4 regions of the Delftia sp. CH05 genome follow, and region 1 is predicted to be linked to each of the others. Evidence: predicted binding sites of a transcription regulator. Region 1 holds the regulator's gene; each other region holds the start of a gene.
What was found. The regulator FNR, encoded in region 1, switches genes on or off when oxygen is low (the NO sensors DNR and NnrR bind a similar motif). The targets are predictions, from matches to a motif close to TTGATNNNNATCAA.

Region 1 (4,750 bases):
CAGGTCGCGCAGCAGCGCAGCCTCCAGGCCCAGGGCCCGGCCCAGCAGCAGGCCGAGCACGGTCACGTTGACGGCGTGCACGCTCTGGTTGCTGCCCACGCCATCGGACAGGAGGTGAATCGCCACGTCCTGCGGGCCGGCCAGTTCGGCCAGGCAGCCGTCGACCAGGGCTTCGGTGGGCATGCGCGCCTGCTCGGGCGCGCTGGCAAGGGTGGTTTCGATGGCCACATAGCCACGCTCCACCTTCTGAAAGCGCGCATTGCAGTCCTCCAGCCGGCCGCGCCAGTTGGGCACGGACAGCAGCAGCGGCGCTGCGGGTGCAGGTTCCTCGGCGGGTTCGGCTGCAGCGGCCGCCACAGCGGGCAGCGGCTGCGGCGGCGGAGTGCGCACCTCGGCCGGCCAGGCGTCGCTTTTGTGCGGAACGCAGCGCACCGCCTCCAGGCCCAGGGATTTCAGGGTCTGGATCTGTGCGCTGGAGGTGATCTTGAAGCTGCTGACCGGAAAGGGATGGTTCAGCCATCCAACATCGAGCTGGACAAACATGCCCGGACGGAGGTCTCGGATATCGATGAGGACGGAATGGTTCACGCGCGGCAACGGCCCCGAGGCTGAAGGAATCGGCAAATGTAAGCCGATGATTCGGGCATTATCTCCAGTTCTGAGGGCCTTGCAGGCAATCCGCGACCCTCAGGACCAAGTCTGTCCCCCGCTGTTGTTCATCGGCACCAGAGACTGGGCTTGTAGATCAGGTCCATCCACAGCGCCCATACGGCCACGCCCACCAGCATCAGGCCGGCCAGCCGCGTGCCCCATTCGGCACGCAGGCCGTTCAGGCGCTGGCGGCCCAGCCGCCACAGCCAGGGGCCGGCCACCAGCCACAGCCCGCTGCCCACGCCAAAGGCCGCCATGGCCGATGCGCCCTGCAAGGGGCCACCGCTGAGCGCGGCGACCAGCACGGCCGAATACAGCAGTCCGCAGGGCATGAGCGCCCAGGCATAGCCCGCCGCCAGCGTGCCGCCAGGGGCGGACACCCAGGGCTGCACGCGCCGCCAGGCGGCGCGGCCCGCAGACTCCAGCCAGGCGGGCTGGCGGGCCTGCACCATCATGGCCAGGCCCCAGGCCATCACGGCGACATGGGTCAGCGTCCAGAACGGCTGCAGCGCCGTGGTCTGGCTGGTGAGCCAGGACAGGCTTTCCATGGCCAGCGCCGAGGCAGCGCCCAGGCTGGCATAGCCGGCCAGCCGCCCGCTATGGAACAGCGCCGTGCGCAGCCACAGCCGGCTTTGCAGTCCATGGACGGCGACCACCTGCCCACCACCCTGTACCGTGCCCTGCCCCGCCCCGCCCGTGACCACGCCGCAGGGCGCGGCGCACATGGCAAGGCAATGGGGCCCGCCGACGAGCCCCATGATCAAAGCGGTCCAGAGCAGCGACAACAGCATGGGGCCTAGATGATCCTCGAAAACCGCGCCCGGTTCTTGTCGGCCTGCAGATATCGGTCAAACAGCATGGCCACGCCACGCACGAAGTACCAGCCCATGGGCGTGACCTGGAATCCCTCGTCGCTGATCTGCACCAGCCCCTTGGCCTGCAGGTCCTGAAGCGCCGCCAGCTCGGGGGCGAAGTACTCGCGAAAGCCCAGCAGCCAGGCCTGCTCCATGGGCTCGAACAGCACGGCGCCCTGGCACATGATGGCCATGATGACGGCGCGCCGCACCAGATCATCGCGCGACAGTGCCAGGCCGCGCACCACGGGCAGGTGGCCGGCGTCGATGGCGTCGTAGTACTCCTCCAGCGTCTTGGCGTTCTGGCTGTAGCTGGCCCCCACCTTGCCGATGGCCGACACGCCCAGCGCAATCAGGTCGCAGTCGGGCTGGGTGCTGTAGCCCTGGAAGTTGCGATGCAGCCGGCCCTGGCGCTTGGCCACGGCCAGCGCGTCCTCGGGCAAGGCGAAGTGGTCCATGCCGACGTAGACATAGCCGCCGTCCATGAAGGCCGCGATGGAGCGCGAGAGCATGGCCAGCTTGTCGGCGCCCTGGGGCAGGTCCTCGGCCGCGATGCGCCGCTGCGGCTTGAAGCGCTCGGGCAGGTGGGCATAGGCATAGAGCGCGATGCGGTCGGGCCGCAGCGCATTGACCTGGGCCAGCGTGCGCTCGAAGGACTCGGGCGTCTGCTTGGGCAGGCCGTAGATCAGGTCCACGTTGATGGAGGCAAAGCCCAGCTGCCGTGCCGCTGCCACCAGCGCGAACACCTGCTCGGCCGGCTGCACGCGGTGCACGGCGATCTGCACCTGTTCGTCGAAGTCCTGCACGCCGAAGCTCAGGCGGTTGAAGCCCAGTTCCTTGAGCACGGCCAGGCGTTCGACGCTGACGGTGCGCGGATCGACCTCGATGGAGTATTCGCCGCCCGGCTCCAGCTTGAAATGCTCGCGCAGCAGGGCCATCAGCGTGCGCAGTTCATCGTCCGAGAAGAAGGTGGGCGTGCCGCCGCCCAGGTGCAGCTGGCTGACGGCCTGGCCCTTGCCGCAATGGGCCGTGTGCAAGGCCATCTCGCGCGCCAGGTAGTCCAGGTAGACGGCCGCGCGATCGTGGTGGCGCGTCACGATCTTGTTGCAGGCGCAGTAGTAGCACAGCGACTCGCAGAACGGCACATGCACATACAGCGACAAAGGCATGGCCCGCGCTGCGGTACTCGATTTGCGGTGCTCAAGTGCCAGGATATAGTCTTCAGCACCGAAAGCCTCCACGAAACGATCGGCCGTGGGGAACGAGGTGTATCGGGGCCCCGGTACGTCGAAGCGACGCAGCAGCTCTGGGGTGACAGCGGTCATGGGTTTTTTCCTCTAATGTCGTCCACTGTGCCGCAGCCCATTGGCCGCGTCCTTGACTCATATCAAGAGTTGTTCGCGGCAGTGCTGCGACAATTTGATCCAACTCATCGCCATCCACGAGGTCACCGCCGGCGCACTGCTGCGCCGCTGATGTTTACTCCATGAACCTTCAGACCATCAAAGCATCCTGTTCCAATTGCAACCTGCGCGAGCTGTGCATGCCCATGGGCCTGGATGCCGAGCAGATGCAGCGCATCGACGACATCGTGGCCACGCGCCGCAAGGTCAAGCGCGGCGGCCTGCTGTTTCGCAACGGTGAGTCCTTCACCTCGCTGTACGCCATCCGCACGGGCTTCTTCAAGACCTGCGTGGCCACCGAGGACGGGCGCGACCAGGTCACGGGCTTTCAGATGGCCGGCGAGATCATCGGCCTGGATGGCATCGTCAACGACCACCACACCTGCGATGCGGTCGCGCTGGAAGACGCCGAGGTCTGCGTCATGCCCTTCGACAAGCTGGAGGACCTGTCGCGCGAGGTCACGGCCCTGCAAAACCATGTGCACAAGGTCATGAGCCGCGAGATCGTGCGCGAGCATGGCGTGATGCTGCTGCTGGGCAGCATGCGTGCCGAGGAGCGCCTGGCCGCCTTCGTGCTCAACCTGGTGCAGCGCCTGCACGCCCGGGGCTTTTCCAAGTCGGAACTGGTGCTGCGCATGACGCGCGAGGAAATCGGCAGCTACCTTGGCCTGAAGCTGGAGACGGTGAGCCGCACCTTCTCGAAGTTTGCCGAAGAAAACATCATCGAGGTGCGCCAGCGCCATCTGCGCATCCTGGACACGGACGCGCTCAAGCGCATCGTCAACAGCCAGCAGTGCCAGTGAGGCCGCAAGGCCCCGCCCCCCGGCAATGAACAAGGCCCGCTGTCGCGGGCCTTGTTCATTGCCATTGCAGTGCACGCAGGTTCAATCGCGCCCCAGGCCCTGCATGGCCAGATTTGGGTCCGGCTCGGAGACCACGCCGTCGTTGAGATCGTGCGTGGAGCGTCCCAGCATGGTGGTCATGAGGCTGGACAGCATGGTCACGCCCCAGAAGGCGAAGAAGGCCAGCGTGTAGATTCCCTGCCGCGACCAGCCCAGGTCGCCGAGCCAGTGCAGCTCCAGCGGGTCCACGAAGGCGAATACCAGCATCTCCATCACGGCGGCGGCCAGAAAGGCCGGCCAGGCAATCCACATCCAGCGTTGGGCCAACATCAGCGATCTCCTTGAGCTGTCGAGGGGTGGCTTTCATTGTGCGCGCCGCCCGCGCACCGTGCCAAGCCCTGCGCACCCTGCACTGCCTGTAGGAAACCCTTGGCCCTCGCGCATGCTGGAGATGCCATCCACCATGCAAAAAGGCCGCGACTGCGGCCTTGTGCACGGCATTTTCCTGCCTTCAGCGGTCCGTGGGATGGTCCTGCGCGGGCGTGGCCGCGTGGTTGCGGCCGGTGACCGCGGGCGCCAGGCTCTTGGGCACTTCGCGCACGCCATCGGCACGCTCGTTGATGGTGATGCCATTGCGGTAATAGTCAGGATCGATCACGGGATCGGCGCCATTGATCGCAATGACGGCCGTGACCACGCCAGCCACCACGACGGCGGCCGGGCCGGCCACCACGAGCCAGACATGGGCGAACTTCCACCAGGGCTTGCCGGCGTCCGGATGCGAAGGGGCCGTGGCGGGCGCGGAGACTGCGGGACTGGAAGACATGGATAACCTCTTTCTTTCAAACAGCCGGCGCAGCCTGGGCGGTGCCGGCCAGACATATCACCGGGGCACCAGGAAGACGGCCTTTTCGGACGCGCGTCCCGCGCCTGAATGCACGGCATCGATATCGAAGAATACGGTGTGCGAGCCCGGCTCGGCGGAACCGTAGGGAATCTG
Region 2 (4,750 bases), on a different contig from region 1:
TAGCCGGTCAGCAGCAGCGTGCCGGCCAGCATGCCCCAGGCATTGGTCTGTGCCGGCCGCCAGCCCATGGACTGCAGCGAGGCCGACAGCATGTTCCCGCAGGAAAAGCACAGCGTGCCCAGCACCGCCCAGGCCAGGCCGGGCAGGCTGGCATGCCGGCCTGCGCGCAGCTCGGGCCAGAACAGCGCCACCAGGCCTGCAAGGCCGAAGAGGCTGCCGGCCAGCACATGGCGCGCCAGCCTGCGGCCGTGGATGATGCGCGCCAGCAGCGCGTTCCAGAGATTGGCGCTGGAGAACACCACGGCGGCCAGGCCGCTGGCCAGCGTCTCGCTGGCATGCATGAAGCACACGAAGTTGAAGCTGAACAGGCACAGGCCCTGGGCCAGCACGCGCGGCAGCGCCGGGCCGCGTGGCACGCGCAGCTGGCGCGACCAGGCCAGCCAGGCGAACATCAGCACGGCGGCCAGCGCAAAGCGGTAGGCAATGGACAGCTCCACGGGCACGGCGCCCAGCTGCAGCTTCAGGGCGATCCAGGTCGAACCCCAGATCAGCACGACCAGGGCATAGAGGGTGGCAGTCATGGCCGGTGATGATGGCGCCGCAGGCTGGGCGGGCATGGCAGATTCCTGCGGTTTGATGGCCTGGCGCCATGCGTCGGTATGGCTGCGGGACCACAATCGCTGCCATGACGCCCACGCCGCTGCCCGAGCTGCCCTCCAGCCACCTGTGCCAGGTGCTGTCACGCTCCAAGGCCCGGCTGCAGCGGCGCGTGCGCCTGAGCGAGGGGGTGGAGCTGGCCGTCTGGGCCAATGTGGACGACGAGGTGCGCTACTGCCAGCCCGGTCACCACACGCTGTCGGTCTACCTGGCCGGCGGCGAGGGCTCGCAACTCAAGGCGCGGCCCGAGGCCATGGGGGCGCCGGGGCGCATCTGCATCTTCACGCCAGAGGACGAATCGCACTGGCTGGTGCGATCGCCCGTGCAGTTCCTGCACCTGTATGTGTCCGACCTGGCCTGGGCGGGGCGCGTGGTCCGCATGCTGGATGCCGAGCCCCGCTCGCGCACCTTGCGTGCGCAGATCTACGGGGACGATCAGGCCTTCCACGCCGGTGCCCGTGCGCTGATGCAACTGGACTGGCAGGACCCGCAGCAGCAACTGGCGGCCGATGCCATTGGCCAGCAGCTGGTGGACCGGCTGGTGCTGCAGTCCGCCACGCCGCGCCAGGTGCAGGCGCTGCAGCGGCCGCTGGGCGGGCTCTCTGCGGCCGTGCGGCGCAGGGTGCTTGCCCATATCGAGGCGCATCTGCATGACTCCAAGGCCGTGTCGCTGCCGGCACTGGCGAGACAGGCCTGCCTTTCCGAATTCCATTTCGCGCGCATGTTCCGCCAGAGCATGGGCTGCACGGTGCACGAATGGGTGCTGCAGCAGCGCCTGGCACGGGCACGGCGCGCCCTGTCTGCGCGCAACGTGCCGCCGCTGGCCGAGCTGGCGCTGGATTGCGGTTTTTCCAGCGCCAGCCACCTGGTGCGCAGCTTCCGGGCGCATTTGGGCGTTACGCCTACGCAGTTCTCGATCTTTCAGCGCAATGCTTGAGAAGGATGGCGGCCTCGCCGGCCTTGATCTGGCGCAAGCGTCTGTCCTTGCGGGTTGGGCATGGCTTGAAATTTGCCCTGCCGGTATCAGATAAATCGCAATGACCCTGTTTCAGGAGCGAAAAGAAACACCATGCGAATCGACAAACTGACAACCAAGTTCCAGGAAGCCCTGGCCGACGCGCAAACGCTGGCCCTGGGCGGTGACCAATCCAACATCGAACCCCTGCACCTGCTCGTGGCGCTGCTGCGCCAGGACGATGGTCCGCGCTCGCTCTTGCAGCGCGCCGGCGCCAACGTGGGCCAGCTGCAGGCCGCGGCCGAGAAGGCCCTGGCAGATCTGCCGCGCGTGCAGCACCAGGACCAGGTGCAGGTCGGCTCCGAGCTGGGCCGGCTGCTGCAGGCGACCGAGAAAGAAGCCCTCAAGCGCGGCGACCAGTTCATTGCCAGTGAGCTGTTCCTGCTGGCGCTGACCGACAGCAGCGGCTCTTCCACGCGCGCAGGCCAATTGCTCAAGGAAAGCGGCGTGACGCGCTCCAGCCTGGAGTCGGCCATCAACGCCGTGCGCGGCGGCCAGACCATGGACAGCGCCGAAGGCGAAGGCCAGCGCGAGGCCCTCAAGAAATACACCATGGACCTGACCGAGCGCGCGCGCATCGGCAAGCTCGATCCGGTGATCGGGCGTGACGACGAAATCCGCCGCTCCATCCAGGTGCTGCAGCGCCGCAGCAAGAACAACCCCGTGCTCATCGGCGAGCCCGGTGTGGGCAAGACCGCCATCGTCGAGGGCCTGGCCCAGCGCATCGTGGCCGGCGAGGTGCCCGAAAGCCTCAAGAACAAGCGCGTGCTGTCGCTGGACATGGCAGGCCTGCTGGCCGGCGCCAAATACCGTGGCGACTTCGAGGAACGCCTGAAGTCCGTGCTCAAGGAAGTGGCCCAGGAAGAGGGCCGCATCATCCTGTTCATCGACGAGATCCACACCATGGTCGGTGCCGGCAAGGCCGACGGCGCCATGGATGCGGGCAACATGCTCAAGCCGGCCCTGGCGCGCGGCGAGCTGCACTGCATCGGCGCGACCACGCTCGATGAATACCGCAAGTACATCGAAAAGGATGCGGCGCTGGAGCGGCGCTTCCAGAAGGTGCTGGTCGAAGAGCCTTCCGTGGAGGACACCATCGCCATCCTGCGCGGACTGCAGGTGCGCTACGAGGCCCACCACGGCGTGGACATCACCGACCCGGCCATCGTGGCTGCGGCCGAGCTGAGCCACCGCTACATCACCGACCGCTTCCTGCCCGACAAGGCCATCGACCTGATCGACGAGGCTGCGGCCAAGATCAAGATCGAGATCGACTCCAAGCCCGAGGTCATGGACAAGCTCGAGCGCCGCATGATCCAGCTCAAGATCGAGCGCGAGGCCATGAAGAAGGAAAAGGACGAGGCCTCGCAAAAGCGCCTGCAGCTGATCGAGGAGGAACTCGGCAGCCTGGAGCGCGAGTACGCCGACCTCGAAGACGTGTGGAAGAGCGAGAAGGCCAGCGCCCAGGGCTCCGAGCAGATCCGCAAGGAGATCGACCAGATCCGCATCCAGATCGAGGAGCTCAAGCGCAAGGGCGACTTCAACAAGGTGGCCGAGCTGCAGTACGGCAAGCTGCCCTCGCTGGAAAAGCAGCTCAATGAAGCCCAGGCCAGCGAGCAAGGGCAGGGCGGTGCGCCCGCCCACAGATTGCTGCGCACCCATGTGGGCGCCGAGGAGATTGCCGAGGTGGTCAGCCGTGCCACGGGCATTCCCGTGGCCAAGATGATGCAGGGCGAGAAGGACAAGCTGCTGCGCATGGAAGACCGACTGCATGACCGCGTCGTCGGCCAGGACGAGGCCATCTCGGCCGTGGCCAACGCCATCCGCCGTTCGCGCTCGGGCCTGTCCGATCCCAACCGGCCCACCGGTTCCTTCCTGTTCCTGGGCCCCACGGGCGTGGGCAAGACGGAACTGTGCAAGGCGCTGGCCGGCTTCCTGTTCGACAGCGAAGACCATCTGGTGCGCATCGACATGAGCGAGTTCATGGAAAAGCATTCCGTGGCCCGCCTGATCGGCGCGCCGCCCGGCTACGTGGGCTACGAGGAAGGCGGCTACCTGACCGAGGCCGTTCGCCGCAAGCCCTACAGCGTGCTGCTGCTCGACGAGGTGGAGAAGGCCCATCCCGACGTCTTCAACGTGCTGCTGCAGGTACTGGACGACGGCCGGCTGACCGACGGCCAGGGCCGCACCGTGGACTTCAAGAATACGGTCATCGTGATGACGAGCAACATAGGCTCTTTGCTGATTCAGGCCATGGTCGGCGAGGATTACGATGATGTGAAAGACGCGGTCTGGGGGGAACTCAAGAACCATTTCCGACCCGAATTCCTCAACCGCATCGACGAGACCGTGGTGTTCCACGCGCTCGACGCGAAGAATATCGAGTCGATCGCAAGGATTCAGCTCAAGCTGCTGGAGCGGCGTTTGGAGAAAATGGACCTTGCGCTGCAGGTGTCCGACCAGGCACTGGCCGAACTGGCCAAGGTGGGCTTCGATCCCGTTTTCGGGGCCCGGCCGCTCAAGCGCGCGATACAGCAGCGGATCGAAAATCCGTTGTCGAAACTGCTGCTCGAAGGGCGCTTCCCGCCCAAGAGCACGATTGCGGTGCATGTGGACCCGGTACAGGAACCGGGCGTATTCCGGTTCGATGCGGCAGACTCCGCCTGACGCACCGGGCCAGCCAAGAAAGGCTTTGCTTTGAACGATTTCGTCGCCACCCTGACCCGCTGGGCCGTTCGCATCCTGCTGATGCTTGTGGGTCTGGTCTTCTTTGTCAGCCTGCTCACCGCAGCGGCGCTGCTGGCCCTGGTCTGGGCCGTGCGGGCGCTGTGGGCCAGGCTCACCGGCCAGCCGGTCATGCCCTGGGCCATGCGCATGAGCCCGCGGGCTGGCTGGCAGACCGTCTACCGCTCCGGCTCCGAGTGGATGGCCCAGCGCCCGCAGCGCGCCTACGGCGCGGCTGAAGGCGGTGGCCGTCGCGCAGGTGCAGGCGCAGGCGTGCTGCCGGGAGCGGGCGAGGTGACCGACGTTCAGCCCCGTGAAGTGCGCGAGCCCTGAAGCGTCTTGCTGCAGCCTTTA
Region 3 (4,750 bases), on a different contig from region 1:
GGCAACTGGCTCTGCAAGCAAGTGGACTTTTTCTGCCCCTGCCGGATGGTTGCTTTTCGAGGCCGGGTCTCGGCCCGGCAGCCGACTGCCCTTTTCTTGATTCGCCAAGAAAGGTCAGATCACGAAGCAAGCCTGTCCTTCGGCAGGCTTGCAACCCCGCAACCGCCACGGCGCAGGTGCGGACATACGGGGAAAAGGCTGGGTACTCAGGGCAGGGGCGGGCCGCGCCTGACCCAGCGCTTCCCGCGCGTCCGTCAGGGGCTGTAGTCCCGATCCCACCGTCTCGGCTGCCCCTGGGACGACCGTCAACACTAGGTCCAGACTACGGCGCGCGGCGCGCAGGTTTTTTACAGTGGAACCGTCGCTGATGCAGATCGCGGCTTTGAAAAAACAAGGCCTGATTGCACGGCACGACTTCAACATCACTGAAAGGAACAAGCCATGAATGAAGACCGCATCAAGGGCAACTGGAAGCAATTCACCGGCAAGATCCGTGAGCAATGGGGCAAGCTCACCGATGACGATCTGGACGTGATCGCCGGCAAGCGCGAGCAATTCCTGGGCAAGCTGCAGGAGCGCCAGGGTCTGGCCCGCGACGCTGCCGAAAAGCAGCTGACCGACTGGCAAAAGCGCAACCCCGACTTCCGCTTCGAAGACTGACGAGGGTGGACTGCGGATGGGCTGGTCGCCCTGGCCGGCGCCCCCATCCGCTCCTCGACAGCCGGCATGCCCCCAGGGCATGCACCCAAGGCCCGCCGCCGCAGGCACCAAGGGCCACCTCAGTACAAATACAAGGAGTTCCATCATGCAAACACCGCAACGCTTTCGCCACATGCTGTCCGCCGTCGCCCTGGGCCTGATGGCCTCCGGCGCCATGGCCATGACCAATGCCGAGCACACGGCCGCCAAGAACCAGATCGAGGCCGACTACAAGGCTGCCAAGGAACAGTGCAAGCCGCTCAAGGACAACGCCAAGGACGTCTGCGAGAAGCAGGCCAAGGGCCAGGAAAACGTCGCCAAGGCTGAACTGGAATCGCGCCGCAATCCTTCGCCCAAGAACAGCGAAAAGGCACTCAAGGCCAAGGCTGATGCGGACTACGACATCGCCAAGGAAAAGTGCGATGACCTCAAGGGCGACGCCAAGGATGTCTGCGTGAAGGATGCCAAGGCTGCCCATGTGCGTGCCGTCGAAGCCGCCAAGGTGAACAAGGCCCAGGCCGAACCTGCCGCCAACTCTGCCGCCAAGGCCGCCAACGTGGCCGAGACCCGCAAGGACGCTGCCGAGGAAACCCGCGAAGCCGACTACAAGGCTGCCAAGGCCCGTTGCGACACCATGAGCGGTGACGCCAAGGATGCCTGCGTGGCGGATGCCAAGCGTAAATATGGACAGTAAGCTCCCCCTGAGCGGCTGACTCCGCTTCCCCCTCTCTACCCGCTTCGCGGGGGAGGGGGACGACGCCCTCGCCGCGAGGCGGCTCTTGCTTGGCGGCCCTGATGTTGGGGCGCGCCAGTTTTATCCGCCTTGACCAAGCCCCGCTCGCGGGGCTTTGCTGTTTTCGGGTTGGCTGATGTGGGTCAAACGGGTTGGGCGGTGCTGTTCCTAAGCTGCAGGCTTTCACGATGAAGGCAGGAGAAGCATATGGCCGTGCTGGAATGGAGCGGAGCGCTGGCATTGGAGTTGCCGGCCATGGACGAGGTGCACCAGGAGTTCGTGCTGCTGCTGGCCGAGGTGGAGGCGGCCGATGATGCGCAGCTGTGCGCGCGCTGGGATGAGTTGATCGCGCATACGCAGGTGCATTTCGACCAGGAAGACCGCTGGATGCAGTCCACGCGGTTCACCAGCACCAACTGCCACAGCCTGCAGCACAAGGTGGTGCTGCAGGTGATGCGCGAGGGGGTGGCCAAGGCGGCAGCGGGGGATCTGGCCGTGATCCGCAGCATGGCGGGCGAGCTGGCGGCCTGGTTCGTGCACCATGCGCAGACCATGGATGCGGCGCTGGCCCTGCATCTGCGCAGCGCGGGCTTCGATCCCGCCACGGGCTCGCTGGCCCACCCCGAGGCCTTGCCCGAGCAGCCCATCACGGGCTGCGGCGGTGCCTGCGACGGCAGCGCCGACCGCGCGCGGGCCGTGCCGGCCTGATCCGGCAGGCCTTCAATCGGCCAGCCAGTCCGCTCAGGGCACGATCGCGGGCGAGGCCAGGATGGGGAAGATCTTCACCAGCCCGCCCGCCATCACCTCCACGGCCAGGGCCGCGAGGATCAGGCCCATGAGCCGCGTCATCACGTTGATGCCGGTCTTGCCCAGCACGCGCGCAATCGGGTCGGCCAGCGAAAAGCAGACCATCACCACCAGCGCCACCACCACGCCATAGCCCACCAGCGCCAGGTGCTGCCAGATGGTGCGTGCCTGGTCGGCATAGATCACCACGGTGGACATGGAGGCCGGCCCCGTCAGCAGCGGAATCGTCAGCGGCACCACGGCAATGCTGTTGCCCATGGCGGCCTTTTCCGCGCCTGCCGCCAGCGTGGGCGCGTTGGGCCGTTCCTCGGCCGGGCGGGCGTTGAGCATGTTCATCGCGCTGATCAGCAGCAGCAGGCCGCCGCCCACCTGGAAGCTCTGCAGCGAGATGTTGAAGAAGTCCAGCACCTGCAGCCCGATGATGGCGCAGGCCGCGATCACGCAGAACGAGGCCAGCGCCGCCGTGCGAATGGTCTGCTGGCGCTGCTGGGCGCTGAATCCCTCGGTGTAGTGGATGAAGAAGGGGACGATGGCCAGCGGGTTGATGATGGCCACCAAAGTGATCAGCGGTTTGAGGTCCATGGTTGCCTTGGAGCTAGAGGTTGCCGCCCGAGATATCGACCAGGCTGCCCGTGGTGTAGTGCGAGCCGTCGGACATCAGCCAGAGGATGGCGTCGGCCACCTCCTCGGCCCTGCCGCCGCGCTGCATGGGCACGTTGGGCGCCAGGCGCTCGACGCGGTCGGGCTGTCCGCCGCTGGCGTGGATGTCGGTCTCTATCAAGCCGGGCCGCACGGCGTTCACGCGTATGCCCTGGGCGGCGACTTCCTTGGACAGGCCCAGCGTCATCACGTCCAACGCGCCCTTGGCGGCCGCATAGTCCACGTACTGGCCCGGTGCGCCCAGCCGCGAAGCGATGCTGGAGACGTTCACGATGGCGCCACCCCTCCCGCCGTGGCGGGTGCTCATGCGCCGCACGGCCTCGCGCGCGCAGATGAAGCTGCCGATGGTATTGACGCGGAACATGCGCTCCAGCCGCTGCACGCTCATCTCGGCCACGGTCTGCGCGCGGTCCACCACACCGGCGTTGTTGACCAGGGCATCCAGCCGGCCGAACTGCGCATCCACCGCACCGAACAGGGCCAGCACCTCGGCTTCGTCGCCCACATCGGCCTGCACGGCCAGCGCGCGGGTGCCGGCCAGTTGCACGTCGGCCACCACGGCCTCGGCCGCATCGCGCTGGTGCTGGTAGCTGATCACCACGTCCCAGCCCCGGTGCGCTGCCATGCGTGCCGTTGCGGCGCCTATGCCGCGGCTGCCGCCGGTGATGAGCACGACTTTTCGTTCCATCGAATGTCTCCTGTGAAAGAATTGCCGCACGGGCCGGCCCGCCGCCATTACAGCATTGCGGGGCGCGTCCGCCCACCGGGAAATCACAACAGATTCTCAGACAGAAAGGAACGCGGACATGGGCAGTTTTGTGCAGTTGACTTCATTGGATGGCACGTCTTCGCCGGCCTGGGTGGCCCGCCCCGACGTGCCCGCGCGCGGTGCCATCGTCGTGCTGCAGGAGATCTTCGGCGTCAACGCCCATATCCGCGCCGTGACCGACCGGCTTGCGGCGCGGGGCTATGTGGCCGTGGCGCCGTCACTGTTCACGCGTGTGGAGCCGGGTGTGGACCTGGGCTACGGCGACGCCGACCGTGCCAAGGGCATGGCGCTGAAATCCGCCGCCGAGGCGCTGCCCCAGCCCGGCGTGCTGCCCGAGATCGAGGCCGCCATCGCCCATGCCGCCACGCTGGTGCCCGGCGGCAAGGTGGGCATCGTGGGCTTTTGCTGGGGCGGCCTGTGGGCCTGGCGCGCGGCCTGCAACCTGCCCAGCCTGTCGGCTGCGGCCTGCTACTACGGCGGCGGCATGACCACGCCGCTGGAGATGGGCCGCGAGCCGCTGTGCCCCGTGATTGCCCACTTCGGCCGGCGCGATACGCACATTCCCGTGGACGCCGTGCAGGCCTTTGCCCAGGCGCAAAAGCATGTGCAGGTGCACCTGTACGACGCCGACCACGGCTTCAACTGCGACCAGCGCAGCGCCTACGACGAGGCCAGCGCCCTGCAGGCGCGCGACCGCACGCTGGCCTTCTTCGACCAGCACCTGGCTTGATCAACCCCCGGGGTCCGGATCACATGCCGGCCCCGGCGTCGCCTTGTGCGCCTGCACGGTCTGCAGCGTGCCCCGCAGCGCGCGCTGCTGCGCGGTCAGGAAACTCATCAGCCCGCCCAGGTCGTTCAGCTGTTGGTCGGGGCCGGCCATGCAGCACAGGTCGATCACCAGGCCCATCTGGTGCATGCAGTCCTTGATGCGATAGACCTCGTATTCGGAAATGGGGTAGTACAGGCTGGTTTCTTGACCGGGCGTGCACACAGGGGCGAAGGGAAAGGCCGGGGTGATTGTTTCGCCGGGGACGGTGGTGTCAGCCATGGCGGCTCCTTTGCGACAGGTGTAGAACCTGCCT
Region 4 (4,750 bases), on a different contig from region 1:
CGAGCGCCTGGCCATGGAGGCACGGCTGCGGCAGGCCATAGACCTGGGCCACCTGCGCCTGTACTTCCAGCCCCAGATCGACCTGGCCACTGGCCGCCTGGTGGGCGCCGAGGCCCTGGTGCGCTGGCTGGACCCGGACGAGGGCCTCATCTCCCCGGCACGCTTCATTCCCGTGGCCGAAAGCTCGGGCGTCATCGGCGCGCTGGGCCTGTGGGTGCTGCGCGAGGCCTGCGCCCAGGGCCAGCGCTGGCGCGATCAGGGCCTGCCCGAGATGACCATCGCGGTCAATGTCTCGCTGCACCAGTTCCTGCTGACCGACATCGCCGGTGCCACCGCCGACGCGCTGGCCGCCACGGGCTTCGCCCCGCACTGCCTGGAGCTGGAGATCACCGAAAGCGCCCTGGCCGAGCGCCCCGAGGAGGCCCTGGCCGTCATGCGCCGCCTGCGGGCCCAGGGCCTGCGGCTGGCCATCGACGACTTCGGCACCGGTTATTCCTCGCTGGCCCACCTCAAGCGCTTCCCGCTGGACCTGCTCAAGATCGACCAGGGCTTCATCCGCGACATCCCGCACAGCGCCGACGACATGGCCATCAGCGGGTCGGTGATCGCGCTGGGGCATGCCATGGGGCTGAAGGTGCTGGCCGAGGGCGTGGAGACGGCCGAGCAGCTGGCGTTCCTGCGCGGCAAGGGGTGCGACTTCTTCCAGGGCTATCTGTGCAGCAAGCCCATGCCTGCGCAGGCGTTCGGCGAGTGGGTCTCGGGCAACGAGGGGATGTGGGCCGTGCAGGGGTGAAGCTCAGTCCACCCGACCCGCATCCGCCCGCGGTGCCGGCGGGTTCCTGAACTTCTCGCGCAGCTCTGCGCAGTGGTCCTTGGCCGGCAAGGCGTCCGTCTTCTGCAGCCAGTCCACATCGGATTCGTGCGCCACCGATGTCTCGCCTGCCTGCGCCACGGCCACTTTGGCTGCTGCGGACTCCGGCAGCCAGGTCGGGATGCCCACCCCGCGCAGGACATGGCCCCGCCCGGCCACCAGCACCACGGTCTTGCCGGGCCTGATCGCCGCCTTGGCCACCTCGGCCATGCTGGCATCGCGGGCCAGCTGGACGCGGGCCATGGGCGGCAGCTGTGTGTCGGGCAGCAGGCCGCAGTGGCCTTCGCGGATGGCGTCGAGCTGGCGCTGCCAGGCTTCGGGCGGCAGGTGGGTGTCCAGGTTCTGGTTGCGCATGGCCTGCTTCATGTCGGCGCGGGGCAGGTTGCCGCCCAGCACGGGCACGCCTGCGCGCACGGCGGCCATGACCACGCCGCGGTAGCGCGGCCAGGGCCATGCGGCGTCCTGCCATTGCAGGGCCTGCTGCACAGCGTCCTCGGAGGCGTCGCGCGCCAGGCTGGCCGTGGAGCCCGTGCGCGGCGCCATCTCGATCACCAGCGCGGCCAGGCGCTCCTGTTTTGCCAACTGCTCCACCGTGGCCTGCTGCCAGGCCTGGTGGGCGACCGCATCGTGCTGCTCGCCCAGCAGCACGATGGGCGCGTCGGACCAGCGCTGCAGCTGCTGCGTCCAGTCCCGCGCCGGGGCGGAGGAGCTGGCGCAGCCGGCAAGGGCTGCCGCCAGCCATGCGGCCGCAGCCAGGCCGGCAAGGCGCGGGGTGCGGATGAAGGGGCGGAGGTGGGAGCGGACATGCATGGCGCCATGCTAATCACTGGCCTTGCCCGGGGCCCCCATAGGCCCTGTGGGCATTGGGGGCAGTTGAAAGGATCCTAGGAATCGGGGCGGGGGCACGGCGCAAACGGGTGGCGCTTGATTCAGGTCAAGACGTGCAAATGCGCCGTGGCTACAGTGCGACCATGCATGGCAAGCCCTCGCTTTCGACCAAGCTGCTGCTCATGGGCGCGGCCTGCCTGCTGGCGGCCGTGGCATCGATCGGCTTCACGCTGTGGGTGGCCTGGCAGCTGGAGGGCGGCGCGGCCGCCGTGAACGAGGCCGGGCGGCTGCGCATGAGCATGGTGCGCATGGCCATGGCGCGCCAGAACGAGGCGCCTGCGCAGTGGCAGGCGCGCGCGCAGCAGTTCGACGCCAGCCTGGACCTGCTGCGCAGCGGCGACATGTCGCGCCCGCTGTTCGTGCCCTGGAGCGACGAGGTCAGGGAGCGCTACGAGCGCATACGCCGCGACTGGAGCGCGCTGCACGCGCGCTGGCAGGCCGAGGACCAGGCCGATGCGCAGGCCATCATGGGCAGCGCCGACGCCTTCGTGCGCGAGGTGGACGGCTTTGTCGAAGCCATCGAAGACCGGCTCTCGCGCTGGACGGCCATCCTGCACCTGTTTCAGATGTGTCTGATGGCGCTGGTCATCATCGCGGCCGTGAGTTTCATGGCCACCAGCTACTGGCTGGTGCTGCATCCCGTGGGCCAGCTGCGCTCGGCGCTGGAGCGCATGCGCCGCGGACACCTGGACACGCGCATGAGCGTGGAGGTGAACGACGAGTTCGGCCAGCTGGCGGCCGGCTTCAACCTCATGGCCCAGTCGCTGCAAAGTTCTCACGCCGAGCTGGAGGACAAGGTGCGCGAGAAGACCGCCAGCCTCAACGTGCAGCACCAGCAGCTGCAGGCGCTGTACGCGGTCAGCGTGCAGGCGTCGGAGGCCGCCAGCCTGCAGTCCCTGGCCGAAGGCTTTGTGCGCCAGGTCCGCCTGGCGGCCCAGGCCGATGCGGCCACGGTGCGCTGGTCCGACGAGGCCAACGAGCGCTACGTGCTGCTGGCCGGCGACGGCCTGCCCCAGTCCATGTCGGTGCAGGAGCACTGCCTGCACACGGGCGCCTGCCTGTGCGGCCAGCCGCGCGAGCAGGCGAGGCTGCGCGTGATCCCCATCACGCCGGCCAGCGACCTGCAGCTGCCCCACTGCCGCGAGGCCGGCTTCGAGACCGTGGTCAGCATCCCCGTGCAACTGCAGCAGCGCCTGTTGGGCGAGGTCAACCTGTTCTTTCGCTCCACCGTGGTGCTCACGGACGACATGCGCGACCTGCTGTCCGCCATGGCGCGCCACCTGGCCAGCGCCATGGAAAGCCTGCGCGCCACGGCGCTGGAGCGCGAAGCCGCCGTGGCCGAGGAGCGCGGCCTGATCGCGCGCGAGCTGCATGACTCCATTGCCCAGTCGCTGGCCTTTCTCAAGATCCAGACCCAGCTGCTGCGCGACGCCGTGGCCAAGGGCCGCGACGAAGCGCGCGACCGCAGCCTGGGCGAGCTGGAAGTGGGCGTGCGCGAATGCTATGCCGACGTGCGCGAGCTGCTGGTGCATTTCCGCACGCGCACCAGCGCCGAGGACATCGAGGCCGCGCTGCGCGCCACGCTGTCCAAGTTCGAGCACCAGACGGGCATCGCCACCTCGCTGAGCATGTCGGGCCAGGGCCTGCCGCTGGCGCCCGACGTGCAGATCCAGGTGCTGCACATGGTGCAGGAGGCGCTGTCCAACGTGCGCAAGCACGCGGGTGCCAGGCATGTGCAGCTGCGCGTGGGGCGCCACCCCTGGCGCTTCGAGGTCAGCGACGACGGCTGCGGCTTCGTCCCCGCCGACGTGGCGCCGGACTCGCTGCATGTGGGGCTGGGCATCATGCGCGAGCGCGCCCTGCTGGCCCAGGCGCTGGTCCATGTCCACTCCCGCCCCGGCGAGGGCACGCGCGTGCTGATCGAGCTGCCGCCGTCGGCCTCGGCCGGGGCGCCGGCGCAGGGCCTCCCCTCGAACGCGTGACACGCTCCCGCAAGAAAAAGACCGCCCCATGTCCTTCTCCAGCCCCATCTCCGTCTTCGTCATCGACGACCACACGCTGTTCCGCCGCGGCCTGATCGCCCTCATCGCCCAGGATGCGGGCCTGCGCGTGGTCGGCGAGGCCGGCGACGCGGGCGAGGCCCTGCGCCTGGTGCCCGCGCTGGCGCCCCAGGTCATCCTGCTGGACAACCACCTGCCCGGCGTGTTGGGCGTCGATGCCATCGCGGGCCTGCGGGCCGCATCGCCCGGCAGTCGCGTCGTCATGCTCACCGTGAGCGAGGACGGCCAGGACCTGGCGGCCGCGCTGCGCAACGGCGCCCAGGGCTATCTGCTCAAGACCATCGACGGCGACCTGCTGTCCGAAGCCCTGCGCCGCGCCGCGCGCGGCGAGCCTGTGGTCAGCCCCGAGATGATGGGCAAGCTGGTGGCCGCCTTCCAGTCCCAGGGCGCGCCCGAGCCCCAGGCGCCCGAGCCGGACGAGGCCCCGGCCTCGCCGCTGTCCCCGCGCGAGGAAGAGGTGCTGGTCCAGATCGCCCGGGGCGCCAGCAACAAGGAAATCGCCCGCACGCTGGACATTGCCGAGACCACGGTCAAGATCCATGTGCAACACATCCTGCGCAAGCTGGGCCTGAGCTCGCGCGTGCAGGCGGCGGTGTATGCGTCGGAGCGGCAGCGGGATTAGCGGCCTACGCTGTGGCTGAAGCCCAACCATCCCCCGCACACCGCAGCGCCCAGACCCAGGCCAGCGCGGCCGCCACGGTCAGGCCGGTGAGCATGGCCGCTGCGCCCATGGCGTCCAGCGCCACGCCGGCGGCCAGCGGCACCAGCATGCGGCTGGCGGCGAACAGGCTGGCCTGCAGGCCGTAGTCGAAGGCCTGCCAGCGCGGGCGGGCGAATTGCATCATCAGTCCGAAGACGCAGGCCGAGGAGGCGCCCATGGCTGCTGCCACGCAGGCCACGGCCGCGATCAGGCCCGGGGCCGGGGCGCCGG

Region 2: the regulator FNR is predicted to act here: its motif matches at 1,618-1,631, upstream of clpB (ATP-dependent chaperone ClpB).
Region 3: the regulator FNR is predicted to act here: its motif matches at 1,566-1,579, upstream of GRX31_RS21830 (hemerythrin domain-containing protein).
Region 4: the regulator FNR is predicted to act here: its motif matches at 1,796-1,809, upstream of GRX31_RS04250 (type IV pili methyl-accepting chemotaxis transducer N-terminal domain-containing protein).

The regions. Positions count from the first base shown of each region.
Region 1 is NZ_WUMG01000045.1:11,575-16,324, forward strand. Features, by position in the region: gene GRX31_RS24775 (HD-GYP domain-containing protein) at 1-543, opposite strand, end outside; gene GRX31_RS24780 (sulfite exporter TauE/SafE family protein) at 717-1,442, opposite strand; gene hemN (oxygen-independent coproporphyrinogen III oxidase) at 1,448-2,830, opposite strand; gene fnr (fumarate/nitrate reduction transcriptional regulator Fnr) at 2,992-3,711, shown strand; gene GRX31_RS24795 (hypothetical protein) at 3,793-4,080, opposite strand; gene GRX31_RS24800 (FixH family protein) at 4,262-4,576, opposite strand; gene ccoG (cytochrome c oxidase accessory protein CcoG) at 4,634-4,750, opposite strand, start outside.
Region 2 is NZ_WUMG01000006.1:91,606-96,355, forward strand. Features, by position in the region: gene GRX31_RS07830 (DMT family transporter) at 1-581, opposite strand, end outside; gene GRX31_RS07835 (AraC family transcriptional regulator) at 686-1,594, shown strand; gene clpB (ATP-dependent chaperone ClpB) at 1,727-4,339, shown strand; gene GRX31_RS07845 (hypothetical protein) at 4,370-4,729, shown strand.
Region 3 is NZ_WUMG01000034.1:40,320-45,069, forward strand. Features, by position in the region: gene GRX31_RS21820 (CsbD family protein) at 442-660, shown strand; gene GRX31_RS21825 (hypothetical protein) at 806-1,393, shown strand; gene GRX31_RS21830 (hemerythrin domain-containing protein) at 1,640-2,140, shown strand; gene GRX31_RS21835 (MarC family protein) at 2,174-2,821, opposite strand; gene GRX31_RS21840 (SDR family oxidoreductase) at 2,835-3,587, opposite strand; gene GRX31_RS21845 (dienelactone hydrolase family protein) at 3,706-4,398, shown strand; gene GRX31_RS21850 (hypothetical protein) at 4,399-4,716, opposite strand.
Region 4 is NZ_WUMG01000003.1:148,875-153,624, forward strand. Features, by position in the region: gene GRX31_RS04240 (putative bifunctional diguanylate cyclase/phosphodiesterase) at 1-793, shown strand, start outside; gene GRX31_RS04245 (ChaN family lipoprotein) at 797-1,681, opposite strand; gene GRX31_RS04250 (type IV pili methyl-accepting chemotaxis transducer N-terminal domain-containing protein) at 1,843-3,741, shown strand; gene GRX31_RS04255 (response regulator) at 3,770-4,441, shown strand; gene GRX31_RS04260 (MFS transporter) at 4,446-4,750, opposite strand, start outside.